Regions from separate parts of the Frigoribacterium sp. MCBA15_019 genome, predicted to be linked through region 2. Evidence: predicted binding sites of a transcription regulator. Region 2 holds the regulator's gene; the other holds the start of a gene.
What was found. The regulator HrcA, encoded in region 2, represses chaperone genes, less so after heat shock. The targets are predictions, from matches to a motif close to TTNGCACTCGNNNNNNNCGAGTGCNAA.
Positions count from the first base shown of each region.

Region 1 (14,509 bases), on a different contig from region 2:
CGACCATCGCCTGCGTGTCGTCCGTCCAGACGCCGGTCGCGTTGACGACCTGCTTGGCCCGGATCTCGAAGTGCTCGCCGGTCTGGTAGTCGTGGGCCTTCACGCCGACGACCCGCTCGCCGACCTTGACGAAGCCCTCGACCCGGATGCGGCTCGCGGCGTGGGCGCCGTAGCTCGACGCGGTACGCACCAGCGACGAGACGTAGCGGGCGTCGTCGACCTGAGCGTCGTAGTAGGTGAGGCCACCGACGACCGCGTCCTTGGACAGGCTCGGGATGGCGCGAAGCACCTGCGTCTTGCTGAGGTGGCGGTGGTGGGGAACGCCGGGCGGGCGGCCTCCGGTCCAGCTGAAGATGTCGTAGAGCGCCATGCCGGCGCCGATGTAGAACCGCTCGTAGACCGGCTTGCTCAGCGGGTACAGGAACCGCACGGGCTTGACCAGGTGCGGCGCGAGACGCTGCAGCAGCAGGCCTCGCTCGATCAGGGCCTCGCGGACGAGACGGAAGTTCAGTTGCTCGAGGTAGCGGATGCCCCCGTGAACGAGCTTCGACGAGCGACTCGACGTTCCCGAGCCCCAGTCACGGGCCTCGACGATGCCGACGCTCAGCCCGCGGGTCACGGCGTCGAGCGCGGAACCCGCACCGACGATGCCACCCCCGATCACGAGGATGTCGAGTTCTTTCGTCTTCAACGCCTCGACGGCTGCGGCCCGTTCGTCGGGGCCGAGCTTCGTGGAGAGCGAAACGGACGCGGACTTGGCCATGCGAGCCTCCATCGTTGGATTCGGTCGGCCCGGTCTCTCGACCGGACCACCCCATCAAACGCTAGTGAGGCTGGTAGGGGGCCACAACCACTTCGACGCGCTGGAACTCTTTGAGATCGCTGTAACCCGTGGTCGCCATCGAGCGTCGCAGCGCACCCATGATGTTGGACGTGCCGTCGACCGTCGTGGCCGGGCCGTAGAGGATCTTCTCGAGCGAGCCGATCGTGCCCACGTGCATGCGGCGACCGCGGGGCAGCTCGGGGTGGTGCGCCTCGGCGCCCCAGTGGTAGCCGCCACCGGGCACGTCGTCGGCCCGTGCCAGCGCGGCACCGAGCATGACGGCGTCCGCACCGCAGGCGATGGCCTTGACCAGGTCGCCCGAGGTGCCGAGGCCCCCGTCGGCGATGACGTGCACGTAGCGTCCGCCCGACTCGTCGAGGTAGTCGCGGCGTGCGCCCGCCACGTCGGCCACGGCGCTCGCCATGGGTGCGTGGATGCCCAAGGAGGCGCGGGTCGTGCTGGCTGCGCCGCCCCCGAACCCGACGAGGACGCCCGCGGCACCGGTGCGCATGAGGTGCAGCGCGGCCGTGTAGGTCGAGGCCCCGCCGACGATGACGGGGACGTCGAGCTCGTAGATGAACTTCTTGAGGTTGAGCGGCTCGCTGCTCTTCGAGACGTGCTCGGCGCTGACCGTCGTGCCCCGGATGACGAAGAGGTCGACGCCGGCGTCGACGACCGTCTGGTACAGGTCTTGGGTGCGCTGCGGGCTGAGGGCACCGGCGACGGTGACCCCGGCTGCCCGGATCTCGGCGAGGCGGTCGCGGACGAGCTCGGGCTTGATCGGCTCGCTGTAGATCTCTTGCATGCGGGCGACCGAATCGTCGTCGGAGAGCTCGCGGATCTCGGCGAGGACCTGTTCGGGGTCGTCGTACCGCGTCCAGACGCCCTCGAGGTCGAGGACGCCGAGGCCGCCGAGTTGGCCGATGCGGATGGCCGTGGCGGGGCTGACCACCGAGTCCATGGGCGCGGCGATGACCGGCGACTCGAACTGGAACGCGTCGATCGACCAGCCGACCGAGACGTCGCGCGGGTCGCGCGTACGCCGGCTCGGAACGATGGCGATGTCGTCGAACGCGTACGCGCGGCGGGCTCGCTTGGAGACGCCGATCTCTACCTCAGTCACCGTGCCACCCTACCGGAGCCGGGGGTCGAGCCCCCGGCCCGGCGGCATCACCGGCGGTAGTTCGGGGCCTCGACGACCATCTGGAGGTCGTGCGGGTGGCTCTCTTTCAGGCCGGCCGCGGTGATGCGGACGAACTTGCCCTTGGACTTGAGCTCGGCCACGGTGCGCCCGCCGACGTAGAACATCGACTGACGCAGTCCGCCGCTGAGCTGGTACACGACGTTGTTGAGCGCGCCGCGATAGGGCACCTGGCCCTCGACGCCCTCGGGGATGAGCTTGTCGTCGCTCGGCACGTCCGCCTGGAAGTAACGGTCCTTCGAGTAGGACGTGTTCTTGCCCCGGGTCTGCATTGCACCCAGCGAGCCCATGCCGCGGTAGTTCTTGAACTGCTTGCCGCCCACGAAGACCAGGTCGCCCGGGCTCTCGTCGCAACCGGCGAGCAACGAGCCCAGCATGACCGTGTCGGCGCCGGCCACGAGGGCCTTGGCGATGTCGCCCGAGTACTGCAGCCCGCCATCGGCGATGACCGGGACGCCGACCTCGCGTGCGGCGAGGGACGCCTCGTAGACGGCCGTGACCTGGGGCACGCCGACGCCCGCGACGACGCGGGTGGTGCAGATGGACCCCGGCCCCACGCCGACCTTGATGGCGTCGGCGCCGGCCTCGATCAGCGCCTGGGCACCGCTGCGCGTGGCGACGTTGCCACCGATCACGTCGATGTGCGCGAAGCTCGGGTCGGCCTTGATGCGGCGGATCATGTCGAGCTCGCCCGAGCTCTCGCCGTTGGCGGTGTCGACCACGAGCACGTCGACCCCCGCGTCACGCAGGGCACCGGCGCGCTCCCAGGCGTCGCCGAAGAAGCCGATCGCGGCGCCGACCCGCAAGCGACCCTCGTCGTCCTTCGTGGCGTCGGGGTACTTCTCGCTCTTGTCGAAGTCCTTGACGGTGATGAGGCCGCGCAGGTGCCCGGCCTCGTCGACCAGGGGCAGCTTCTCGATCTTGTGCTGCGCGAAGATGGCGATCGCCGAGTCGGGGTCGACGCCCTCGGGTGCGGTGATCAGCGGGGCCTTCGTCATGACGTCGCGGACGAGCGTCGTCGACATCTCGAACGGCGAGACGAAGCGCATGTCGCGGTTGGTGATGATGCCGACCAGCGTGCCGTCGCCCTCGACGACCGGGAGGCCCGAGACGCGGAACTGCCCACAGAGCGCGTCGACCTCGGCCACCGTGGCGTCGGGCGTCGTCGTGACGGGGTTGGTGATCATGCCCGACTCGCTGCGCTTGACCTTGTCGACGTGCGCGGCCTGGTCGGAGATCGAGAGGTTGCGGTGGATGATGCCGATGCCGCCCTGGCGCGCCATGGCGATGGCCATGCGCGACTCGGTCACGGTGTCCATCGCGGCCGAGAGCAGCGGCACCGCGACCCGGATGCGCTTGGTGAGCTGCGACGAGGTGTCGGTCTCGCTCGGGATGACGTCGGTGCGGCCCGGAAGCAGCATGACGTCGTCGTAGGTGAGTCCGATGAATCCGAACGGGTCCGGCTGGTCCATGAGTCCCCTTCGAAGGAGCGAGATGAGGGTGGGTGGGTTGGCACCGGTTCGCCGTCGAGTCCGGTAGTCGATATTAACCCAGCCCGCGCCTCCTGCATTCCTGTCGGGCGCGTCCCTCGCGGACGACGAGGAGGCGCGGCGCGGCCCCCGGGGACGCAACGGAACGGCACCGTTACCGATCCGACACACGGAAGATTCGTGATTCTCGCTCGACATGGGGGATTCTGTACCGACTCCACTCCGTCTCGCACCTGAAACATGCTCGACACACAGCGGAGTTACTGTCAGCGACGACGACGCCCCGGGAGCAGAACGAGACCGCCCGAATCTCGACGGGGCGCTTCCCACCAGGAGGTTTTGTGAGACTCTCGACGACCATCGCGTCGCGGCCACGGCTGCGGCAGTCCCTGATCGTGACGGCCTCAGCCGTACTGCTCGGACTCCTGGCGACCTTCATGGGGGCGTTCGCCCCGACGGCCGCCCACGCCGCGGCCGCCGCCTGCACCACCGACGCGACGACCGGCTGCATCCAGGGCACGATCAACGACAGCGAGCGGGAGCCCGCCTCGGACGTCGACGTGATCGCGACGAACGCGACCGGCGACGAGCAGACCGCGACCACCGACGACACCGGTCGATGGAGCATCGCGGTGACCGAGGCCGGCAGCTACACCGTCACGGTCGACCAGGACACCCTGCCCGACGGCCAGTTCCTGGTGAACGCCGACAACGCCGAGCGCACCGTGACCGTGAACCTCGGGGCCACGGCGAGCGCCCTGTTCGCCCTCACCGCCGAGGAAGGCGCCACGAGCGGCGAGGCGGCCGCGACGAGCTTCAACTGGGACCGCTTCGCGCAGCAGTTCGCCTCGGGCATCCGGCTCGGCCTGCTGCTCGCCCTCGCCGCCATCGGCCTGTCGCTGATCTACGGCACGACGGGCCTCAGCAGCTTCTCGCACGGCGAGCAGGTGACCCTCGGCGGTCTGCTGGCCTACTCGTTCACCTCGATCGGGATGCCGCTGATCCTGGCCGCGGTGCTCAGCACGGTGATCTGTGCGGCCACGGGCTACCTGCAGGACCTGGCGATCTGGAAACCGCTGCGGAAACGCCGGCTCAGCCTCACGCAGCTGATGATCGTGACCATCGGCCTCTCGATCGCCCTGCAGTACGCCTTCCAGTACTTCTACGGCGCCGGCACCGTGCGCATCGACCGCGACAACCCGACCACCGTGGACTTCCTCGGCGTGACCCTGACCGTCCAGTCGTACGTCGCGATGGCGATCTCGGTGGTCGTGCTGGTCGGCACGGGACTGTTCCTGCTGAAGACCCGCACCGGACGCGCCACCCGCGCCGTGTCGGACAACCCGGCCCTCGCCGCGGCCTCGGGCATCGACGTCGACCGCATCATCCGCCTGGTCTGGACGCTGGCCGCCGGCCTGGCCGGCCTGTCGGGCGTGATGCTCGGCCTCGTGCTCAACGGCGTCAACTGGATGACCGGCCTGCAGATCCTGCTGCTGATCTTCGCCGCCGTCACCTTGGGCGGCCTGGGCACGGCCTTCGGCGCCCTGGTCGGCTCGCTGATCATCGGCATCATCGTCGAGCTGACCAACATCTGGCTGCCCGGCGACTTCAAGTACGCGACGGCGCTGCTGATCCTGATCCTGATCCTCGTGTTCAGACCACAGGGCATCTTCGGGCGAAAAGAACGAGTGGGCTAAGGGGACACGACCATGTACTTCATCGAACTCCTGCGGGCGCTGAGCGCCGAGGCCCTCGCGCCCACGACGGCCGCCTTCGCCATCGCCGCGATCGGCCTGAACATCCACTTCGGCTTCACCGGCCTGATCAACATGGGCCAGGCGGCGTTCCTGCTGCTCGGCGCCTACGGCTTCGCCATCTCGATCAGCAACGGTCTGCCCCTCGGGCTCGCCGTCATCATCGCGCTGCTCTGCTCGTTGGTCTTCGCGCTCATCCTCGGCGTGCCGACGCTGAAGCTGCGGGGCGACTACCTGGCCATCGTCACTATCTGTTCGGCCGAGATCATCCGGTACGTGGGACGGTCGAGCATCCTGACGACCACGACGGGTGGCTCGAACGGCATCCCCGGGGCCTCGTACCGCGAGGCCTTCACCGCCCTGTCGCCCCTGCCCGACGGACAGACGACGATCCTGTGGTTCACCTACGAGAACAACGGCGTCAACGGCTGGTGGATCCGCATCGCCGGCTGGAGCATCGTCGCCCTGCTCAGCCTGCTGGTCTTCCTGCTCAGCCGCAGCCCGTGGGGCCGTGTGCTGAAGGGCATCCGCGAGGACGAGGACGCCGTGCGCAGCCTCGGCAAGAACGTCTACTCGTACAAGATGCAGGCCCTCGTGCTCGGTGCGCTGATGGGGTCGCTCGCCGGCATCATCTACGTGCTGCCGAGCTCGGTGCAGCCGGACAGCATGGGACGGTCGATGACCTTCTTCATCTGGACGGCCCTGCTGCTCGGAGGCGCGGCCACCGTGTTCGGCCCGGTGCTCGGAGCGATCCTGTTCTTCGTCACCCGCCTGCTGGTGCGGACCCTCGCCGGCGACTTCATCCCGTCGAACATCATGAACGGCCAGCAGGCCGAGCAGTTCTCGTACATCCTCGTCGGCATCGCCCTGATGCTGCTGATCATCTTCAGGCCACAGGGCATCCTCGGAAAGAAGAAGGAGTTGGCGTTCAGTGTCTGACACCTCGAGCACCACCAACGGACCGGCCCCGAGCGGCAGCACGCTGCCCCGCCGCGAGGGCTACGACTACGACCGCAGCGTCCTGCGCTCGAAGCTCACCACGGTCGAGCGGACCCCGGGGTCGGCCAAGCCGGACCCGATCCTCACGGTCGACAACGTCGTCCGACGCTTCGGCGGGATGACCGCCGTCGACGTCGGCCACGTCGAGGTGCAGCGCGGTGCCATCACGGCACTGATCGGCCCCAACGGCGCCGGCAAGACGACCTTCTTCAACCTGCTGACCGGCTTCGACAAGGCCTCGTCGGCCCCCACGGCCTTCAAGCGCAGCGGCGCGGGCGTCGCGAAGTGGGTGTTCGAGGGCAAGGCCATGGGCAACGTCGGCGCCGCCAAGGTCGCCCGCTCGGGCATGGTACGCACGTTCCAGCTGACCAAGGCGCTCTCGCGGCTCACGGTGATGCAGAACATGCTGCTCGGTGCGAAGGACCAGCCCGGCGAGAACTTCTTCGTCGCGATCGTCGCGCCGCTCTGGCGCAAGCGCGAGCGAGAGATCGAGGCGAAGGCCGAGGACCTCCTCGCCCGGTTCAAGCTGCTCGAGAAGAAGGACGACTTCGCCGGCAGCCTCTCGGGCGGCCAGCGCAAGCTGCTCGAGATGGCCCGCGCCCTGATGAGCGACCCGGCCATGATCATGCTCGACGAGCCGATGGCCGGCGTGAACCCGGCGCTGACGCAGTCGCTGCTGGGGCACATCCAGAGCCTGCGTGACGACGGCACCACGGTGCTCTTCGTCGAGCACGACATGCACATGGTCCGTCACATCTCGGACTGGGTGATCGTCATGGCCGAGGGTCGCATCGTGGCCGAGGGCCCGGCCGACACGGTCATGGACGACCAGGCCGTCATCGACGCCTACCTGGGTGCGCACCACGACACCGACCTGGGCGACGACTCGCTGCTCGACGACGCCACGCTCGAACAACTGGAAGAAGAAGTGGCGCGCGAGGACGCGGCCCGCGCGGCCGAGGCGACCAGCGCCTCCTCGTCCACCGGCGGCGTCGCGGGACGCGACCTGCCCGGCCACCCCGACCCCTCGACCCCGCAGGCCACGAACGCGGCCGACGACCAGCTGTCCGACGGACGGCAGAGCGGAGACAAGCGATGAGCACGGCACAGGACGGCGCGGGTGCCACCACCGCCCCCAAGCACCCGGGCACCGAGAAGTTCGCCGGCGTCGAACCGGTCATGAACGCGACGGACCTCGTCGCCGGCTACCTGCCGGGCGTCAACATCCTCAACGGGTGCGACCTCGTCTGCTACCCCGGCGAGCTGATCGGCATCATCGGCCCGAACGGCGCCGGCAAATCGACGCTGCTCAAGGCGCTCTTCGGCCAGGTCAAGATCCACTCGGGATCGGTCACCCTCGGCGGCACCGACATCACGAACCTCAAGGCCAACAAGCTGGTCGAGGCGGGCGTCGGCTTCGTCCCGCAGACCAACAACGTGTTCCCCTCGCTCACCATCGAGGAGAACCTGCAGATGGGCATGTTCCTGCGGCCCAAGAAGTTCGCCGAGCGCCTCGAGGTCATCTACGACCTCTTCCCGGTGCTCGCCGATCGTCGCGGCCAGCGTGCCGGATCGCTGTCGGGCGGCGAGCGCCAGTCGGTCGCCATGGCCCGGGCCCTGATGATGGACCCGAAGGTGCTGCTGCTCGACGAGCCGTCCGCCGGCCTGTCGCCCGTGCGCCAGGACGAGACGTTCATCCGCACCCGCCGCATCAACAAGGCCGGCGTCTCGGTGATCATGGTCGAACAGAACGCCCGCCGCTGCCTGCAGATCTGCGACCGCGGCTACGTCCTCGACCAGGGCCGCAACGCCTACTCGGGCACCGGCCGCGAGCTGGCCGACGACCCCAAGGTCATCGAGCTCTACCTCGGCACCCTCGCGAAGGACGTCGACGCGTCCTGACGCCCCCGGTGGCGCCCTGAGGCCCCGATCACGCCCCGGCGTGGTCGGGGCCTCGTGCGTGCGCCCGGCGGGGCGTCGGGGCTGGGCGTCAGGGCGGGGCGCCGGGGCTGCGCACCGCGTGTCGTGCAGCGCACCCGGTCTCGACGCGGTGCGGTGCACGGAACGCGGCACAGAGGGGAGCGCGGCCCCCACGGCCGGCGGGCCCGGGACGAGGAGGCGCGGTGCCGGGGCATGCCGTCTTGCACACCGCGTTTCGTGCAGCACACCGGGTCTCGACGCGGTGCGGTGCACGGAACGCGGCGCAGAGGGGAGCGCGGCCCCACGGCCGGCTGGGCCGGGGACGAGGAGGCGCGGTGCCGGAGGACGCGGACGTCGCGACCTGCCCGCGGTCCGGCTCCGCGCCTCCTGGGCACGCCGAAGGGCCCGGCACGATGACTCGTGCCGGGCCCCGGGTGGTGCGAGGTGCTGTTATTCGACCTTGCCCTCGATGCCGGTCTGGTAGACGGGCTTGTTGTCGGCGTCGAAGGTGTAGACGCCGATCGAGGCGGACGACGGGTCGTTGTTGTCGTTGAACGGTCCGATGCCCGAGGGGCCGGTGTAGTGGATGTCGTCACCGGCGTCGAGCGCGGTCTTGCAGTCCGCATACGTGGTGCACTCGGTGCCGCCGTTCGCGCCGGAGACCGCGGCCATGTTGGCCTGGATCGTCCCGGCGTCGGTGCCGCCACCGGCCTGCGCCGCGAGAGCGGTCAGGATGACGGCGTCGTACGACTCGGCCGCGTACGAGAAGTCGGCCAGTTCGCCGCCCTCGCTCGCCTGGTAGCCGGCCACGAGCTTCGACTTGAAGTCGGCGCTGGCGTCGGCACCGGGGATCGTGCCCTTGGCGCCCTCGAGGGTGCCGGGCTCGAAGTCGGCGCTGTAGTCGGCCGTGTTGCCGTCGGACATGTAGACCTTGCTCATGTCCCAGCCCTGGCTGTTCAGCTCGGGGACGATCGACTTGGTCTCGTCGAAGGCGAGGATGACGATCGCGTCGGGCTCGGCGGCGATGGCCGCGGACACCTCGGACGAGAACGTGGTCTGACCGGGGGGGAACTCCTCGCCCTTGCCGGTGCCGCCGTAGACGACGGTGCCGCCCGAGCTCTCGATCGACTTCTGCGTCGAGTCGCGGAGACCCGTGCCGTAGGTGTCGTTGAAGACGAGGAACGCGACGTTGGCGTTGCCGTCGGCCGTGATCTGCTGGCCGAGTGCCGAACCCTGGACCGAGTCCGGCGGAGCGGTCCGGTAGTAGTACGACGAGTAGCCGCTGAGCGAGCTCGCCGTGTTGGCCGGCGAGATCTCGATGATGCAGTTGCTGGTGAGCTGGTCGACCACGTTGAGCGTGACGCTCGACGATTCGGCACCGAGCACGACGGGCACCTTGGCGTCGATCAGCTCCGTCGCGGCGTTGCTCGACACGGTCATGTCGTTGCTGTCGCCCGAGTCGGTGCTGGTCGAGATCTCGGCGGGCTGGTCGAGAACCCCGCCCGCGGCGTTGATGTCGCTGATGGCCAGGTTCGCCCCCGCGATGGCGGGCGGGCCGAGGTAGGCCAGGGTTCCGGTCAGCGGCAGCATGGTGCCGATCGCGAAGGGATCGGTGCTGGGCGTACCGACCTCGCACTTGGCGGCGGGATCGGCCTTGGCCGACGACGACGACGAGGCGTCGTCAGAGGGAGATGCCGTCGAACAGGCAGCGAGCAGCACGGAGGCTGCGCCGGCGAGAGCCAGTGCTCGGAGGGCGGTGCTGGATCGGATCATCCGTGGAACCCTTTCGTGGACAGCGGCAGTGCAGCCCGACCGGTGGCGGTCGAACCTGCCGCGATTGGTCCGAAACTAGGGGTCGAATGTTTCTGGCGTGTGTTCTCGACGTCAAAGTGACGTTTCGTTAGCCATTCGTGACTTTGCGAGGGATGGTCGCTTCTAGGCGGTCGGCGCCACCGCGAGCGGACGACGTGACCGCCGCCCTGCACGAACCATGTCGACGGTGAGCACGATCGAGGCGACCCAGACGATGGCGAAGCCGACCCATCGCGCCGTCGACATGTGCTCGCCGAGCACGACGACCCCGACCACGAACTGCAGCACGGGGGCGACGTACTGCGTCAGCCCCACGGTCGTCAGGGGCAGCCGACGCGTCGCCGAGGCGAAGAGCAGCAGCGGCACGGCCGTGATGACGCCCGTGCCGACCGTGGCGAGGGTGTGCCCGACGCTCACGGTGCCCAGCACGACGCCGCCCCCGAGGCCCGTCACGTGCAGCACGATCAGGGTGACGGCCGCGAAGGGTGCGATCCACAGCGTCTCGAGCGTGAGCCCGCCGACCGCGTCGACCCGACCACCGACCTGCTTCTTCACCAGGCCGTAGAGCCCGAACGAGAACGCGAGGACGAGCGAGATGAACGGCGGCCTGCCCGCCCCGATCGCGATCACGAGGACGGCGACGGCGCTCAGCCCGACGGCCACCCACTGGGTCGTGCGCAGACGCTCGCGCAGCACCACCACGCCGAGCAGGACCGTGACGATCGGGTTGATGAAGTACCCGAGCGCCGCCTCGACCACGTGCCCGCTGAGCGTCGCCGAGATGAAGACCGTCCAGTTGACGACGATGAACGCCCCCGCCAGCCCCATGGTGCCGACCACGCGGGGCTGCCGCAGCAGGGCCAGGAACGACCGCAGCGCCCCCGTCACGACGAGCAGCACCGCGCAGAAGACGAGCGAGAACAGCACCCGCCAGGCGACGATCTCGAACGGGCCGGCCGGGGCCAGCAGCAGGAAGTAGACCGGCAGCACGCCCCAGAGCCCGTAGGCCCCCAGGGCGTAGGCCAGACCCGCCCCGCCGGCCCCGGCGACGCCGAGCCCCGAGGTCGGGGCGGAGGGGGACGAGGAGGCGCGGGTCGAGGTCACCAGGAGACTCTAGGTGGCTGCGCCCACCACCGGAACGGCCACTCCTGCCACCGTGGATCGATCGACGGACGATCACGCCTGGGGACGAGCGGACGCTCGCGGCCACGTCGCCGACACGACGAAGGCCCCTGCCGGAGCAGGGGCCTTCGGGACGGCGACCGGGGTCGCGAAGCACGGCCGGAGCCGTGCCGAGGTGCTAGCGGACGATGACCGCCAGGACGTCGCGAGCCGAGAGCACGAGCAGGTCTTCTCCGCCGTACTTCACCTCGGTTCCGCCGTACTTGCTGTAGATGACCTTGTCGCCGGTGGCGACGTCGAGCGGCACGCGGTTGCCGTTGTCGTCGATGCGGCCCGGGCCGACCGCCACCACTTCACCCTCTTGGGGCTTCTCTTTGGCGGTGTCGGGGATCACGAGACCCGAAGCAGTGGTCTGCTCGGCTTCGACCTGACGAATGACGATGCGATCTTCGAGCGGCTTGATGCTGACCGACACGGGTGACCTCTTCTTTCTCGGTGCTACGAAAACATGGGGGCTGGCACTTGCCGGGGGCGAGTGCCAGAACAACTGTAGGACGAGACTGGCACTCGGTCAATCCGAGTGCCAACGCGTCGGCCCGCGTGCGTCACACTGGACGACATGGATTCCTCCGAGCTGCTCGAAGTCCTCTCGCCCGAGGGGCTGCGGCTGCTCGACTCGCTGCCGACGGGCGGCGCCTCCGGCGACGACGTCGTCGGCACGGTGGCCGCGTTGCGCAAGCAGGGCCACTCCCCCGCCCTCGTGTCGGCGGTGCTCACCCAGGCCCGGCTCCGTGGCCGCGCGGTGGCCAAGTTCGGCGAGTTCGCGAGCCGCATGCTGTTCACCGAGGCGGGCCTCGAACAGGCCACGCGCCTCCCGGTCGCCGCGCGCCATGCCGGACGCTACGCCGCGGCGGGCATCGGCAGCGTGGCCGACCTCGGCTGCGGCATCGGTGGCGACGCCCTGGCGTTCGCCGCGCTCGACCTCGACGTGCTCGCCGTCGACCGCGACGAGGTCACCGCGGCCGTCGCCTCGTACAACCTCGCGCCGTGGCCGTCGTCGCGGGTCGAGCAGGGGGACGCCGCGACCACCGACCTCGGGGGCGTCGAGGGCGTCTTCCTCGACCCGGCGCGACGGACGGCCGGCCACGCCGCCACCAAGCGCCTCGCCGACCCGGCCGACTGGTCCCCCGGCCTCGACGTCGCCTTCGGCTTCGCCGACCGCCTGCCCACCGGCGTGAAGCTCGGCCCGGGCGTCGACCGCGAGCTGCTGCCGGCCGACGCCGAGTGCCAGTGGATCTCGGTCGACCGCGACGTGGTCGAGGTGGGCGTGTGGTTCGGTCCGCTCGCGCGGCCGGGCGTGGGCCGGTCCGCGCTGGTGGTCAGCGCCTCCGGGGCGTCCGAGCTGACGGCCGCCGCCGACTCGGACGACGTGGACCCGGGCGACCTCGGCGAGTACCTCTACGAGCCCGACGGTGCCGTCATCCGGGCGCGCCTCATCGGCGACCTGGCCCGGTCGATCGACGCCCGCATGATCAGTCGCGACATCGCCTGGCTGACGACGGAGGCGCGGGTCGACACCCCCTTCGCGCAGGGTTTCCGCGTGCTCGAGACCTTCCCGCTCGACGAGCGGACGCTGAAGCGCGAGCTGCGCGCGCGGGGCATCGGCCGCCTCGAGATCAAGAAGCGCGGGGTCGACGTCGATCCCGCGACGTTCCGCAAACGACTCTCGTTGCAGGGCACCGGGTCGGCGACCCTCGTGCTGACCCGGGTCGCGGGGCGTCACACGGCCTTGCTCTGCGAGCGCCTGGTCTGACGCCGGGCGGGTCGGTGAGGCTGACTGCGGTCAGGCGACCGTCGCGACGGGATCGGTGGGGCCGACGACCGGTCGGCGTCTCTTGAACTTCATCGTCGGCCGTTCGACGAGGTGCCAGCTGAGGGTGGCCACGGCGAAGGTGGCCGCCAGCGACACCAGGGCGAAGAGCGGAACGCCCCACGCCGCCGCCCCCGCCGTCGCGAGCAGCTGCTGGAGCGGGAAACCGTAGATGTAGGTGCCGTACGAGATGTCGGTGCGGATCGACGCCCGCGGGTGCGTGACGAGCGCGCCGACGCCGAGCGCGAGGTATGCGAGCGGGAGCGCGGCCACCAGGCCGTAGTCGGGCAGGGCCGACGACGCCAGCACGATCACGGCGGCCAGGACGAGCAGCCAGGGCCGGACCGGGATGCTGTTCCGCCAGCGGTAGACCAGGGCCCCCGCGACGAAGACGATGCCGAAGCGCGACCCGTTGGTCAGGTACCAGTTGTGGATGCCGCCGTACGTGCTCGCCGCCACGCCCACGGTGCAGAGGACGTAGGCGGCGGGAAGGGCCCAGCGCGAGCGCAGGAGGCCGACGACACCGAGCAGGAGGACGCCGAGGTAGCAGGCGAACTCCCAGCCGAGGGTCCAGAGGGAACCGTTCCAGGCCCCTTCGACCGGCGTGCCGAGGGGCGTGCCCGCGATGTCGTACTGCCACACGCGCAGGAGGCCGTTGCGGACGACGTACGAGACGGCGTCGCCCACGAAACCGTCCGGCGCGGGGACACCGCGGATGAGCAGCGACACCGGGGCGAAGACGGCGGCGGTGAGCACGAGACACACCCAGAACGCCGGGAAGATCCGGAGCACACGCGCACGCAGGAATGCGACGACCTGCGGAGTCCTCGACCACGACATGACGATGAGGTAGCCCGAGATCGCGAAGAACACGTCGACCGGCAGGCGCGACGCGAGCTGCCGAGCGGGCTCGAAACCGATGTCGTGGCCGGTGAGGGGGACGGAGTGCCAGATGACGACCGCGGATGCCATGACGAGGCGGATCAGGTTGTACGCGTTGCGCCGCGGATCGAGGACGTTCCCGAGGACGTCGGCCCGGTTCCGGGCCTGGGCAGGGTCGACGGCGGCGTGGTCGCGGGCAGGCGCGGACATCGGTCCTCCGTGTCGCATTCGGGTGCCGGGGAACGGTTCGGGTGGTGGCAGGCCACGATAGCTCGTCCCGACCCCGGGGCACCTCGCCCGTGCCGGCTTTCCGCCCCCGGGTTCACCCGCAGAGGAGGGGCGACAGGGCGAGGGGCGGCTGCCTCAGGGCGAGGCAGCCGCCCCTCGTCCGGTCGAGAGGGGTCAGTACCCGCCGTAGTAGTCGGAACTCGACGAGAAGCCGGCGATGAAGAGACCGAAGGCCACCCAGCCGATCACGATCAGGACGACGCCGGCGTAGCCCACGATCAGTCCGGTGAGCCAGAACCCGCGGGCGTGACGCTCACGCGACATGCCCAGGTGACCGAGCACGACGCCCGCGATGGACGCCACGATCGAGAGCCCGAAGGTGAAGGGTGCCAGCACGAGACCGGCGAT
Region 1 is NZ_MJGS01000012.1:327,140-341,648, reverse strand. Features, by position in the region: gene BIV04_RS10880 (glycerol-3-phosphate dehydrogenase/oxidase) at 1-763, opposite strand, end outside; gene BIV04_RS10875 (GuaB3 family IMP dehydrogenase-related protein) at 825-1,946, opposite strand; gene guaB (IMP dehydrogenase) at 1,994-3,496, opposite strand; gene BIV04_RS10865 (branched-chain amino acid ABC transporter permease) at 3,856-5,211, shown strand; gene BIV04_RS10860 (branched-chain amino acid ABC transporter permease) at 5,224-6,207, shown strand; gene BIV04_RS10855 (ABC transporter ATP-binding protein) at 6,251-7,366, shown strand; gene BIV04_RS10850 (ABC transporter ATP-binding protein) at 7,447-8,169, shown strand; gene BIV04_RS10845 (ABC transporter substrate-binding protein) at 8,638-9,960, opposite strand; gene rarD (EamA family transporter RarD) at 10,123-11,103, opposite strand; gene groES (co-chaperone GroES) at 11,300-11,596, opposite strand; gene BIV04_RS10830 (class I SAM-dependent methyltransferase) at 11,741-12,934, shown strand; gene BIV04_RS10825 (acyltransferase) at 12,965-14,083, opposite strand; partial or broken gene BIV04_RS10820 (hypothetical protein) at 14,276-14,509, opposite strand, start outside.
Region 1: a site for HrcA is predicted at 11,682-11,708, ahead of groES (co-chaperone GroES). Genes of this name have one in related genera too.

Region 2 (14,509 bases):
TCGAACTGCGCGGTGCTCGTCGCGCTCGTGGTGCTCGTCGGGTCGTTGCTGAAGGTCCCGCGGTTGTTGCGGCTCGGGGCGGCCGTCGTCGTGCTCGTCGCGTTCGTCGTGCTCGTCACGCCCGAGCCGAGCATCGTCCGGGCCACCGTCATGGCGGTGCTCGTCCTCGTGCACCTCGCCGTCGCCCGACCGATCGCCGGCGTGCCCGTCGTCGCGCTGGCGGTCGCCGGGCTGCTGTTCACCGACCCGTGGTTGGCCCGCGACCTCGCCTTCGTCCTGTCGGTCCTCGCGACGTCGGGGCTGGTCGTGCTCGGCGGGCCGCTGACCGCCCTGCTGGCGCGCCTCGTGCCCGAGCCGGTGGCGGCGGCCCTCGCCGTGCCCACGGCCGCGCAGCTCGCCTGCCAGCCCGTGCTGCTCGCCCTCGAACCGAGCATCGCCCTACACGGCGTCGTCGCGAACGTGCTCGCCGGCCCGGCGGCTCCGGTGGCGACCGTGGGCGGGCTCGTCGTCTGCGTGCTCGCGCCCTGGGTGCCCGGGGCGGCCACGGCCGTCGCCTGGGCCTCGTGGCTGCCGTCGTCCTGGGTGGCGGCCGTCGCCCGGTCGGCGGCGAGCTGGCCGGGCACGCGACTCGGGTGGGACGCCTCGGCGCTCGGCGTCGCCTCTCTGGTCGGCCTCACGGCCCTCGTCGTCGTCGCCGTGGTGGCCCGGGCCCGGGGGCGCACGCGAGCCGTGGCGGCGACGCTGCTGGTGGGCGTCCTGGTGGCGACCGTCGGTGTGGTGGGTGGGCGCACCGTGGTGACCCGCGCCTCCGTGCCCGACGACTGGGTCGTGGCCCAGTGCGACGTGGGACAGGGCGACGCCGTGCTCGTGCGCAGCGGACCGGCCGTCGCCCTGATCGACGTGGGCGACGACGAGGCCGCCCTCGACCGATGCCTCTCGACGTTCGGCGTCCCGCACGTCGACCTGCTCGTGCTCACCCACTTCGACCGCGACCACGTCGGGGCGATCGACTCCGTGGTCGGTCGGGTCGGCACGGCTCTCGTCGGGCCCGTGGGGCGCTCGGACGACGCCGGGGTCGTGACGGCGCTGCGCGACGGTGGTGCCGAGGTCCAGGAGGCGCGGGTCGGCACCCGAGGGCGTCTCGGCCAACACACGTGGCGGCTGCTCTGGCCGCCGGCCGACATCCCCGCCGGCAACGACGCGAGCCTCGTGCTGCGCGTCGACCCCGGCGCGGCCTGCCGGGTCGGATGCCTCTCGCTGCTGGCCCTGGGCGATCTCGGCGAGACGGCGCAACGCCGCCTGGCCTCGTCGCCCGACGGTGAGGAGGGGCTCGGGAGAGTCGACGTCGTGAAGGTCTCGCACCACGGGTCGGCGGACCAGCACGCCGAGCTGTACGAGCGGGTGGCGGCCCGCGTCGGGCTGATCGGCGTCGGGGCCGACAACTCGTACGGGCACCCGACCGACGTCGCGCTCGACCTGGTCCGGCACGGCCGGGGAGTCGTGGTCCGCAGCGACGAGGCCGGTCAGGCCGCGGTCACGCCCGTCGACCGTGGGGACGGCGACGTCGCCCTGCGGATCTGGCGGGAGCACGCGGGGCCCCGGGACCGTGACGACACGTCGGGCACGTCGGTGGCGTCCTCTAGCATCGGAGGTGGCGCGGCGGGCCCCGCGTCCGTGGGACGACGTCCGAGAGGCAGCATGGCAGCGCGAGCGAGTGGCAAGACGGCGAAGAAGGCCTCGGTCGCGATCGACCAGGTGGGGTGGGACAGAATCCGACCCGCGGCCGTCGTGCTGGTGAGCGGGCCCGAGCAGTTCCTCGCCGATCGTGCCTCGCGCCAGCTTCGCGACCAGCTCGCCGCCGAAGACCCCAGCCTCGAGGTGCACGACCTCGAGGCCGACCACTACCAACCCGGCGAACTCGTGACACTGGCGAGTCCGTCGCTCTTCGCCGAGCCGCGTCTCATCCGCGTCTCGAACGTGGAGAAGTGCACCGATGCGTTCCTCACCGAGACGCTGCGCTACCTCGAGACGCCCGCCGACGACACGACGCTGGTGTTGCGCCACGGGGGCGGGGTCCGCGGCAAGAAGCTGCTGGACGCCGTCCGGGGCGGCACCGGCGGCGGCCTCGAGGTCGTCTGCGCCGAGCTCAAGAAAGACACCGAGAAGCTCGCGTTCGCGGCCGCCGAGTTCGCCGCCGAGCGACGACGCATCTCGCAGGGGGCCCTGCGGGCACTGGTCACGGCCTTCAACGACGACCTGGCCGAGCTCGCCAGCGCCTGCCAGCAGCTGATCAGCGACGCCGCGGCCGAGATCACCGAGGCCACCGTCGAGAAGTACTACTCGGGCCGGGTCGAGACGAACGCCTTCAAGGTGGCCGACGCGGCCATCGCCGGTCAGCAGGGCGAGGCGCTCGTGCTGCTCCGCCACGCGTTGTCGACCGGGGCCGACCCCGTGCCCGTGGTGGCGGCGTTCGCGATGAAGATCCGCACGATGGCCAAGCTGCAGGGTTCCTACGGCGGCTCGGGTCAACTCGCCTCACGCTTCGGGCTCGCCCCGTGGCAGGTCGAGCGGGCGCAACGAGACCTCCGTGGCTGGTCCGAGGACGGGCTGGGTCGGTGCATCGAGCTGCTCGCCGAGACCGACGCGGCCGTCAAGGGCGCCGAACGCGATCCGGTGTACGCACTCGAGCGGATGGTGACCATGATCTCGACGCGCGGTGCCCTGCTGTCGTGAACCGCGCCTCCTGACCGTCCGGGCGTCGATCCCGCCGGCGTCCGGGTACGACGAAGGCCCCGTCTCGATCGAGACGGGGCCTTCGTCGTCGAGCCCGGGGGCTCGGGGGAGGGGAGCCTAGAGGGCGCCGACCTGCTTCGCGATGGACGACTTGCGGTTCGCGGCCTGGTTCTGGTGGATGACGCCCTTGCTGGCGGCCTTGTCGAGCTTCTTCGACGCGAGGAGCAGAGCCGAGGTGGCCTTGTCCTTGTCGCCGGCGGCGATGGCCTCGCGGGTGGCGCGGACGGCGGTCTTGAGCTCGCTCTTGACGGCGCGGTTGCGGTCCTGGGCCTTCTTGTTGGTGCCGATGCGCTTGATCTGCGACTTGATGTTTGCCACGTGAACTACTTTCTGGATTCTGTGTCTCGGACGGGTGTGCGCCAGCCGAGCGTCCGACCGACGTGAATCGGTGGACCCGGTGCTGCCGCCGGTGATGGCCACCGGAGCGGCTCTCGGCTGCGATCGCGTTCCGCCACTGCAGACGTAACGCGCAAGCCAACAGGCAACGTTACCAGCAGCAGGCCCGACTCTCAACGAGCGTCGGCCCGACGGCGTGCCGTGTCGTGCGTAGTACCGTGCCATCATGCCCCAGCTCGCGCCCCACATGACCACCGTGCCCGCGTCCGGAATCCGTCGGGTGTTCGAGCTGGCGGCGCAGCTCGACGGTGTCGACATGCTCGTGGTGGGCGAGCCCGACGTTCCCGTCGCCCGCCACATCGCCGACGCCGCGCGCCGCGCCTGGGCCGACGACCGCACCGACTACACGCCGAACGGTGGCATCCCCGCCCTGCGCGAGGCGCTCGTGGCCAAACTCGCCCGCGAGAACGACGTGCACGTGGACCTCGAGCAGGTCTGGGTCACCGTCGGCGGGACGCAGGCCCTGCACCAGACGATGGGACTCCTGCTCGCGGCGGGTGACGAGGTCCTCGTGCCGGACCCCGGCTACACGACCTTCACGATGAACGCCCACATGCTCGACGCCGTGCCCGTGCCCTACACGCTGGCGCCCGACCTCGACTTCCGCCCCGACCTCGACGAGCTCGAGAACCTCGTCGGGGACCGCACTCGCGCCCTGATCGTCAACAGCCCGTCGAACCCGCTCGGCGTCGTCTACCCCGAAGAGACGCTGCGGCGCCTGCTGGACTTCGCCCGCCGACACGACCTCTGGGTGATCAGCGACGAGGTCTACGAGTACTTCACCTACGGGCTTAAGCACGTCAGCCTCGCCTCGCTCGACACCGACGACCGGGTGTTCAGCGTCTTCTCGATGAGCAAGACCTACGCCATGACGGGCGTACGGGTCGGCTACCTCGTGACGCCGAAGGGCCTCGCCGAGACGATGCGCACGGTCCAGGAAGCGGCCATCAGCTGCGTCGCCGAGCCCGACCAGCACGCCGCCCTCGCCGCCGTCACGGGGGATCATCAGCCCGTGGCCGACGCCCGCGAGCACTACCGGAGCAACCTCGACCTCGCCACGGCGCTGCTCGCCGAGCGGGGCATCCGGTACCTCGAACCCAGCGGCGCCTTCTACCTCTGGATCGACGTGAGCCACGCCTCGCAGGGCGACGTCGCCGGGTGGGCCGAGCGGTTCCTGCTCTCGGAGCGCGTTGCGGTCGCACCGGGCAGCGCGTTCGGCCGCAGCGGCGAGGGGTGGATCCGCGTGTGCCTCGCGTCGTCGCCCGAGGTGATCACCCGCGGTCTCGGCAAACTGCCCGCGCCGGGCGACCCCCGCTGAGATCCGGGGGTCAGCCCCCTGGGGTCGCGGTGAGGGGCTTCCTAGGCTCGGAACATGACGAACCAACCCGTACACACCACCGTCTCCGCCTCCACCACCGGCGTCCGCTCGCCCCTCGCCGTCTGGAGCCTCGTCCTCGGCCTCGCCTCGATCGGCTTCGGCTTCACCTTCGTCGTCCCGATCGCCGGCCTCGTCCTCGGCATCCTGTCCCGCCGTCGTGAGCCCGAGCGTCGCACCATGGCGCTCGTCGGCATCATCTCGTCCGCCGTCATGCTCGTCGGCACGCTGATCGCCCTGTTCATCGGCCTGGCCGTCGTCGGCGGCGCGGGCGTCATCGCACTCCTCCCCGGCACCGCCGCCTGACCCGCGGCCCCGCCGACCGGTCCGCTCCGCCCCCGCCGACTCCGCAGCCCGGCCCGCCCCTCCCGCGTCGGCAACTCCTGCCCGCCGTCGCAGCCCGAGCGGCGGATCGGGGAGGCGCGGTGTCGTCCGCGGCACCGGGCAGGAGTTGCCGAGGGGCGGGCTCCGCGCGGCCCGACGCCCGATCCGTCGCCCGGGCGTGGGAGAATCGTGCGGTACCCCCGCCCACCACCCCCAGAGGATCGTGTGAGTCCCCAAGCAACCCGCGCACTCGAGCCGGCGTCGACCGAGCCCGAGTCCCTCCGCAACTTCTGCATCATCGCGCACATCGACCACGGCAAGTCGACCCTGGCCGACCGCATGCTCGGCATCACCGGCGTGGTCGAGTCGCGCGCGATGCGTGCCCAGTACCTCGACCGCATGGACATCGAGCGCGAGCGCGGCATCACGATCAAGAGCCAGGCCGTGCGCATGCCGTGGGAGCGCAACGGCGAGACGTTCGCGCTCAACATGATCGACACCCCCGGCCACGTCGACTTCAGCTACGAGGTCTCCCGCTCGCTGGCCGCCTGCGAAGGCGCGATCCTGCTGGTCGACGCGGCGCAGGGCATCGAGGCCCAGACCTTGGCGAACCTCTACCTGGCACTCGAGAACGACCTCGAGATCATCCCGGTGCTCAATAAGATCGACCTCCCGGCGGCCGACCCCGACAAGTACGCCGCCGAGCTGGCGGGCCTGATCGGCGGCGACCCCGCCGACGTCCTGCGGGTGAGCGGCAAGACCGGCATGGGCGTCGAGGAGCTCCTCGACCGCGTGGTCGATCGCATCCCCTCGCCCGTCGGCGTCAAGGACGCACCGCCCCGCGCGATGATCTTCGACTCGGTCTACGACAGCTACCGCGGCGTGGTCACCTACATCCGCATGATCGACGGCACCCTGCACCCGCGCGAGAAGGTGCAGATGATGTCGACGAAGTCGACGCACGACATCCTCGAGATCGGCGTCTCGTCGCCCGAGCCCGTCCCCAGCCAGGGTCTGTCGGTCGGCGAGGTCGGCTACCTCATCACCGGCGTGAAGGACGTCCGCCTCTCGAAGGTGGGCGACACCGTCACGACGTCGGCCAAGCCCGCGACCGAGGCCCTCAGCGGCTACACCGAGCCGCTGCCCATGGTCTTCTCGGGGCTGTACCCGATCGACGGCAGCGACTACCCCCTCCTGCGCGAGGCGCTCGACAAGCTCAAGCTGTCCGACGCCGCGCTGGTCTACGAGCCCGAGACCTCGGTGGCCCTCGGCTTCGGCTTCCGATGCGGGTTCCTCGGCCTGCTGCACCTCGAGATCGTCACCGAACGCCTCGACCGCGAGTTCGGCCTCGACCTGATCACGACAGCGCCGAGCGTCATCTACGAGGTCACCACCGAAGACAAGAAGACCGTCACGGTCACCAACCCCAGCGAGTTCCCGGGGGGCAAGATCGCCAGCGTCAGCGAGCCCATGGTCAAGGCGGGCATCCTCGCGCCCAAGGACTACGTCGGCGTGATCATGGAACTCTGCCAGCAGCGCCGCGGCACCCTGCTCGGCATGGAGTACCTCGGTGAGGACAGGGTCGAGATCCGCTACGCGATGCCCCTCGGCGAGATCGTGTTCGACTTCTTCGACAGCCTCAAGTCGAAGACCGCGGGCTACGCCAGCCTCGACTACGAACCCATCGGCGACCAAGAGGCCGACCTGGTCAAGGTCGACATCCTGCTGCAGGGCGAACAGGTCGACGCGTTCAGCGCGATCGTGCACCGCGACAAGGCCTACGCCTACGGGGTCCTCATGACGGGTCGGCTGCGCGAGCTCATCCCGAGGCAGCAGTTCGAGGTGCCCATCCAGGCCGCCATCGGTGCCCGGATCATCGCCCGCGAGAGCATCCGCGCCATGCGCAAGGACGTCCTGGCCAAGTGCTACGGCGGCGACATCTCGCGCAAGCGCAAGCTCCTCGAGAAGCAGAAAGAGGGCAAGAAGCGCATGAAGACCATCGGTCGGGTCGACGTGCCCCAAGAGGCCTTCATCGCCGCCCTCAGCGGCGACGTCGAGAAGAAAGACAAGAAGTAGGGCGCATGCGTCGAGCCACCCACACCGAGACCCGCACGACCTACGGCGAGGTCGGGGCGACGCAGGCCCCCGACCTCATGCAGTACCCGCCGAAGGGCTTCAAGCCGGCCGAGTACCGTGCCCGCGTCGGCCACGGCGACGCCCGCTTCGCCGCGGCCTGGATCGCCACCATGACCTGGCAGATCCAGGAGCGCAGCGGCATCCGCGTCCGGGTCGACAGCGTGCCGCCGGCCGACGAGAGCGAGTACACGCCCGTCCAGTTCGACGAGCACGGACAACCGGTCGACGCGGCCGAGTGGGCGACCGCGCGCGACGAGTCGCGGTACTCGCCCGACGGCACGCCCTTCCTCACGGCGGGCACGACGGCCACGCTCAGCATCGAGGCCTACGGGCGCACGGTCGAGGCGCCGGTCCGCGTCGTCTACGTGATCGACGAACCGAAGCGCAAGGGCTTCGCGTACGGAACCCTCGACGGCCACCCCGAGAGCGGCGAGGAGTCCTGGATCGTCGACCAGACCGACGACGGTTCGGTCTGGCTGTCCATCCGGTCGTTCTCGAAGCCGTCGAGCGCGAAGTGGCGCCTCGTGGCCCCCTTCCTGCGGCGCACGCAGGCGCAGTACACGAAGCGGTACCTGCGGGCCCTGAGCCTCAACGACAAGGGCGAGCAGACCGACGAGGTCGTCGTCGTCGAGGACACCGAGGCCGGGGTCGGCGATCCCCGCGGTGACGACCGGCCCCCGACCGGCCCGCGCGGCGACGCTTCGGGAACCGGCGCCTGACGGTGCCCGGAGCCCTTCCCCTCGGCGATCCCGCCCCCGCCGACGGCCGTCTGCCCGAGACCGTCGCGGTCGGCGCGCACGACCGCAACTTCGGGGTCTACCTGCACGTCCCGTTCTGCCGCGTGCGCTGCGGGTACTGCGACTTCAACACGTACACGGGCGACGAACTGCGGGGCGCACGCCGGGACGATTACGCCGGGCAGGCCGTCGCCGAGATCGAGCTCGGGGGCCGGGTGCTGCGCGAGGCGGGGCTGCCGCCGCGCCGCGCCTCCTCGGTGTTCTTCGGCGGGGGCACACCGACGATGCTGCCCTCGGGCGACCTCACGTCGATGCTGCACGCGATGGTCGACACCTGGGGTCTCGAGCCGGGTGCCGAGGTGACGACCGAGGCGAACCCCGACTCGGTCGACGCCGTGTACCTGCAGCAGCTCGCCGACGCCGGGTTCACGCGCGTCAGCTTCGGCATGCAGTCGGCCGTGCCGAGCGTGCTCGCCACCCTCGAGCGCACGCACGATCCCGAGCGCATCCCGTTCGTGGTGCGCTGGGCCCGCGACGCCGGGCTGGACGTCAGCCTCGACCTCATCTACGGCACGCCCGGCGAGACCCTCGACGACTGGAGGCGTTCGCTCGACGTCGCCCTGGAGCAGCAGCCCGACCACCTCTCGGCCTACTCGCTGATCGTCGAGGACGGCACGAAGCTCGCCCGCCAGATCAAGCGCGGCGAGGTACCGATGCCCGACGACGACACGGCGGCCGACATGTACGAGATCGCGGACGACCGGCTCGCCGCGGCCGGGTACGACTGGTACGAGGTGAGCAACTGGTCCCGTGGTCTCGAACACCGCTCCCGACACAACCTGGCCTACTGGCAGGGCCACGACTGGTGGGGCGTCGGCCCGGGCGCGCACAGCCACGTCGGCGGCGTCCGCTGGTGGAACGTCAAGCACCCGGCCGCGTACCAGCAGCGCATGGCCGCGGGTGAGTCGCCGGCCGCCGGTCGCGAGACCCTCGACGACGAGACCCGTCGGGTCGAGCGTGTCCTGCTCGGGGTGCGCATCCGCGAGGGGCTGCCGACCTCCGAGCTCGACGACGACGGTCGCCAGGCGGTCGCCGGACTCATCGCCGACGGCTGGGTCGAGGGGCGCCCGGCCCTGCAGGGTCGCGTGGTGCTCACCCGCGAGGGTCGCCTGATGGCCGACGCCGTCGTGCGACGCCTGCTGCCCGACTGACCGCGCGCTCTGATCGAGTCGCGCTCTCGATCGGCGTCCCGAGGTGGCGGACCGAGGAGGCGCGGGCCGGGAACGCCGGAGGCGCGGCTCCCGGGGGAGTCGCGCCTCGCGTCGTGCCCGTCCGGGCCGGTCGACCGTCTACTTGATGAACTCGATGGTCAGCGGGTACTTGTACCACTGGCCCTTGTTGGCCGCGACGGCGGCGATGATCGAGAAGATGATGACGAGGATGCCGGCGACGAGTGCCAGCACGCCTCCGATGACGATGACCGACAGGATCGCCGAGATCACGTAGACGATGGCCATGGTGATCTGGAAGTTCAGCGCCGTCTTGGTGTGCTCCCGGATGAACGGGCCGCGGTCCTTCAGCACCAGGTAGCCGACGAGAGCCGGGACGAACGCGAAGATGATGCCGCCGAGGTGGATGAGCGTGGCCCAGAGCTTCTCGTCCTCGGGGCGCATCGCCTGCACGGGCTGCGGCTGGTAGCCGGGCTGCTGGCCGTAGCCGGCGCCGGGCTGCTGGCCCTGACCGTAGGGCTGACCGGGCTGCTGGCCCTGGCCGTAGGGCTGGCCGGGCTGCCCGTTCTGGCCGGGTCGACCGTTCTGCGGGCCGTTCGGCTGGGCGGGAGGGGTCTCGGTCATGGCTGCACCTGTTCGTGAGTGTCCTGCGGATGTCCCCGCCACCCTAGGGCAGCCGGGCGCGGCGCGAGTAGGCCTCGCGACGGAGGTGTCGTACGATTGGCAGTCCGGCACGTCGAGTGCCAGGCCCGGTCGCCCGGCGTGCGGACGACCCGGGGGGCGTCGAGCGAAGAGAGGTGCGACATGGTCTCCGAACGCGGTCTCGAAGTGCTGCGCGTCATCGTGCATGACTACGTCGCGTCCCGCGAGCCGGTGGGGTCGAAGTCCATCGTCGAGCGACACCAGTTCGGCGTCTCGGCGGCGACGATCCGCAACGACATGGCGCTGCTCGAAGAAGAAGAGCTCATCGCGGCCCCGCACACCTCGTCGGGTCGCGTGCCGACCGACAAGGGCTACCGGCTCTTCGTCAACCAGCTCGCCGACCTGCGACCGCTCAGCGCCGCCCAGCGTCAGGCCATCGAGACCTTCCTCGGCGACTCCACCGACCTCGACGAGGTGCTGGGGCGGACGGTCCGACTGCTGTCGCAGCTCACCAACCAGGTGGCGCTGGTGCAGTACCCCACCTTCTCCCGGGCCCGCGTGCGTCACGTCGAGCTGGTCAGCCTGGGCGACGACCGCGTCATGACGGTGCTCATCACCGACAGCGGCCAGGTCGAACAGCGGGTCGTCGACATCCGAACCGCCGTCGACGAGTCCTTCCTGTCCGAGTTGCGGGCCGCCATCAACGCCGCGGTCGGCGGACGGCCCCTGGGCGAGGCCTCCACGGCCCTCACCGACCTGCCGACGCGCTTCCGCCCCGACCTCGCGGCGATCGTCGGCGTCGTCGTCGCGAGCCTCACCGAGCAGATCGCCGCCGGACGCCAGGACCGCCTGGTCATGGCCGGCGCGGCGAACCTGGTGCGCACGGGCGACGACTTCAGCGGCGACCTCTTCCCGGTGCTCGAGGCGATCGAAGAGCAGGTCGCCCTGCTGCGGTTGTTCGGCGAGATGCAACTCGACGCCGTCGACGTGGCCGCGAGCATCGGGCGCGAGAACGCCTCGTTCGGGTTGTCGCAGGCGTCGGTCCTGGCCAGCGGGTACTCGACGCAGGGCAGCGAGATCGCGAGGCTCGGCGTCCTCGGGCCCATGCGCATGGACTACTCGACCAACATGGCGGCCGTGCGTGCCGTCGCCCGCTACCTGTCGTCGCTGCTCGCCGAGCGGTAGCCGACCCCGACGGCCCCGGCCGTCCCACGACCCCCATCCCCGTCCCGGTCCGCCGGGCCCGGCCCCGCCGGGAAGACCACCACACCACACCAGAGGCAGACGAGAACCAGTGGCAGATCATTACGACGTCCTCGGAGTCGACCGTCAGGCGACCCCGGAAGAGATCAAGAAGGCGTACCGCAAGCTCGCCCGCGAGCTGCACCCCGACGTCAACCCCAGCCCCGACGCGTCCGAACGCTTCAAGGACGTCACGCACGCCTACGACGTGCTCAGCGACCCGCAGCAGCGTGAACGCTACGACCTCGGCCCGCAGCCCGGTTTCGGCGGCGGGGGAGGCGGGGCCGCCGGCTTCGGCGACATCTTCGACGCGTTCTTCGGCGGCGGCGGCCAGGGTCAGCGCCAGGGCCCTCGGTCCCGGCGCGAGCGCGGGCAGGACGCCCTGCTGCGCCTCGAGGTCGACCTCGAGGACATCGTCTTCGGCACCCAGCGCGACATCGAGGTCGACACGGCCGTCCTCTGCGACACCTGCAGCGGCTCGTGCTGCGCACCCGGCACCTCGCCGCAGACCTGTGACATCTGCGGTGGTTCCGGGCAGATCCAGCGCACCGTGCGCTCCCTGCTCGGCAACGTCATGACGTCGAGCCCGTGCGGCACCTGCCGGGGCTACGGCACCGTCATCCCGAACCCCTGCCCGACCTGTCAGGGGCAGGGCCGCGTGCGGGCCCGTCGCTCGATCCCGATCGACATCCCCGCGGGCGTCGACACGGGCCTCAGGCTCCAGCTGCCCGGTCAGGGCGAGGTCGGCCAGGCCGGCGGCCCGAACGGCGACCTCTACCTCGAGGTCAAGGTGCGCCACCACGACACCTACAGCCGCAACGGCGACGACCTGCTGGCGACGCTCGAGGTGCAGATGGCCGACGCCATCCTCGGCACGTCGACGACGCTCACCGGGCTCGACGGCGAGATCGAGGTCGAGATCAGGCCCGGCACCCAGAGCGCCGACATCATCACCGTGAAGGACCGCGGGATCACGCGTCTGCGCGGAACGGGTCGCGGCGACCTCAAGATCGGCGTGCAGGTGGTCACCCCGACCAAGCTCAGCCACAAGGAGCGCGAGCTGATCGAGAAGTTCGCCTCCGGCAGGCGCTCCCCGGCTCCCGAGCTGTCGCACTTCCAGCAAGGCCTGTTCGGCAAGTTGCGCGACCGCTTCCTGAACTTCTGATCGTGGCGCACTTCTACCTGGTCGACGACCTGGTCGCCGCCGAGGTCGGTTCGACCGTCGAGCTGACCGGTTCCGAGGCGCGGCACGCGGTCACGGTCAGCCGCGTGCGGGTGGGCGAGGCGCTCACCCTCGGCAACGGTCGGGGCTTGGTCGTCCAGGGTGAGGTGACCGAGGCGGCTCCCGAGCGCTTGGTGCTGCTCGCGACGCGGGTGGTGCGGCACGAGCCGCCGACGACGCGGCTGGTCCTCGCCCAGGCCCTCGCCAAGGGCGACCGCGACGAGCTCGCGGTGCAGGCCGCGACCGAGCTCGGCGTCGACGAGATCGTGCCGTGGGCCGCGGCCCGCAGCATCTCCCGGTGGGAGGGCCCCAAGGTCGCCAAGGGGCTCACCCGCTGGTCGACGATCGTGCGCGAGGCGACCAAGCAGTCCATCCGTCCCTGGGCACCCGAGGTGTCCGGGCTCGCGACGACGCGGCAGCTGGCCGAGCGCGCCTCCCGCGATCTCGTGCTCGTGCTCGAGCCGTCGGCCGAGCAGGCGCTCACGGCGGTCGACCTGACCGCAGGAGGCGCGGTGCCCGACCGTGTCGTCGTGGTCGTCGGTCCCGAGGGCGGGGTGTCGCCCGCCGAACTGCAGCAGCTCGCCGAGGCGGGTGCCCGCGCCGTGCGCCTCGGGGACGCCGTCCTGCGCACCTCCACGGCCGGCCCCGCCGCGCTCTCCGTCCTGAGCGCGCGTCTCGGCCGCTGGTGACCTCGACGCCCCCGTGGGCCGTGTCGGCGGTCGTCGCTACGATGGGCAGCATGTCCGAGACCTCCGACGAGCCCACCGTCTTCAGCCGCATCGTCGCGCGCGAGATCCCCGCCGACATCGTGTTCGAGAGCGACACGGTCATCGCCTTCCGCGACATCGCGCCCCAGGCACCCGTCCACCTGCTCGTGGTGCCCAAGACCCAGGCGTACCGCGACGTAGTCGAACTCGCCGCGGGCGACCCGGCGCTGCTCGCCGAGCTGGTGGCGACCGCCTCCCGGCTCGCGGCCGACCCGGCAGCGTTCGGGGAACACTCCGGGTCCGAGTTCCGTTTGATCTTCAACACCGGCGCATCCGCCGGGCAGACCGTGTTCCACGTGCACGCCCATGTGCTCGGCGGACCCCTGGAGGAAGGCACCCTTGCCCACTAGCGACACGAACGCCACCGGCCCCTCGACACCGACGACGGGCGACGACGTCCGGCGCGTCGACGTCACCGTCGACGGCGTCGCCATGGTCCAGCTGCTGGGCCCGCAAGACCGCCTGCTCCGCGCGGTCGAGAAGCAGTACCCCGAGGTCCGCGTGCTCGTGCGCGGCAACGAGGTCACCCTCGAGGGGCCCTCGTCCGCCGTCGGCCGGGCCGAGGGGCTCGTCGACGAGCTCGTCTCGATGGTCCGGGGCGGCCACGACCTCGGCCCGGCCGAGGTCGCGACGTCGGCCCGTCTGCTCGACTCGGGGCAGGGCAGCCCGTCCGAGGTCTTCGGTCAGCCCATCGTCACCAGCCGCGGCAAGGGCGTCCGGGCGAAGACACCGGGTCAGAAAGAGTACGTCGACGCGATCGACCAGCACACCATCACGTTCGGCATCGGCCCGGCCGGTACGGGCAAGACGTACCTGGCCATGGCCAAGGCCGTCCAGGCGCTGCAGCGCCGCGAGGTCCAGCGGATCATCCTGACGCGTCCCGCGGTCGAGGCCGGCGAGCGGTTGGGGTTCCTGCCGGGCACGCTCACCGACAAGATCGACCCGTACCTCCGCCCGCTCTACGACGCGCTCAACGAGATGATGGACCCCGAGATCGTGCCCAAGCTGCTCGCGGCCGGCACCGTCGAGGTGGCCCCTCTCGCCTACATGCGCGGTCGCACCCTCAACGACGCGTTCGTCGTCCTCGACGAGGCGCAGAACACGACGCCCGAGCAGATGAAGATGTTCCTCACCCGTCTCGGCTTCGGCTCGCGCATGGTCGTGACGGGCGACGTCACCCAGGTCGACCTGCCCACCGGGGCCAGCGGCCTGCAGCTCGTCACGACGGTGCTCGACGGGATCGACGACATCCACTTCGCCCGTCTCACCAGCGACGACGTCGTGCGACACACGCTCGTCGGCCGCATCGTCGACGCGTACACGACCTACGACGCCGAGCGTCAGGCCCAGCAGCACCGCCGTCACGAGGCGGCCCACGACCAGGCCGAGTCGGGCAACCGCGCCGAGCGCCGAGCCGACACCCGCGACCGCCTGCCGAAGAGAGGAACCCGGTGAGCATCGAGGTCGCCAACGAATCCGCCGTCGAGGTCGACGAGGCGACGATCCAACGTCTGGCCACCTTCGCGCTCGACCAGATGCACGTGCACCCCGAGGCCGAGCTCGCGATCGTGTTCGTCGACGAAGCCGCGATGGAGCAACTCCACGTCCAGTGGATGGACGAACCCGGCCCGACCGACGTGCTGAGC
Region 2 is NZ_MJGS01000001.1:481,272-495,780, reverse strand. Features, by position in the region: partial or broken gene BIV04_RS17375 (ComEC/Rec2 family competence protein) at 1-1,032, shown strand, start outside; gene holA (DNA polymerase III subunit delta) at 1,699-2,733, shown strand; gene rpsT (30S ribosomal protein S20) at 2,851-3,111, opposite strand; gene BIV04_RS02345 (pyridoxal phosphate-dependent aminotransferase) at 3,356-4,507, shown strand; gene BIV04_RS02340 (DUF4190 domain-containing protein) at 4,562-4,870, shown strand; gene lepA (translation elongation factor 4) at 5,114-6,964, shown strand; gene BIV04_RS02330 (DUF1990 family protein) at 6,970-7,743, shown strand; gene hemW (radical SAM family heme chaperone HemW) at 7,746-8,972, shown strand; gene BIV04_RS17365 (DUF4870 domain-containing protein) at 9,111-9,614, opposite strand; gene hrcA (heat-inducible transcriptional repressor HrcA) at 9,795-10,817, shown strand; gene dnaJ (molecular chaperone DnaJ) at 10,927-12,039, shown strand; gene BIV04_RS02305 (16S rRNA (uracil(1498)-N(3))-methyltransferase) at 12,042-12,785, shown strand; gene BIV04_RS02300 (histidine triad nucleotide-binding protein) at 12,836-13,213, shown strand; gene BIV04_RS02295 (PhoH family protein) at 13,296-14,318, shown strand; gene ybeY (rRNA maturation RNase YbeY) at 14,315-14,509, shown strand, end outside.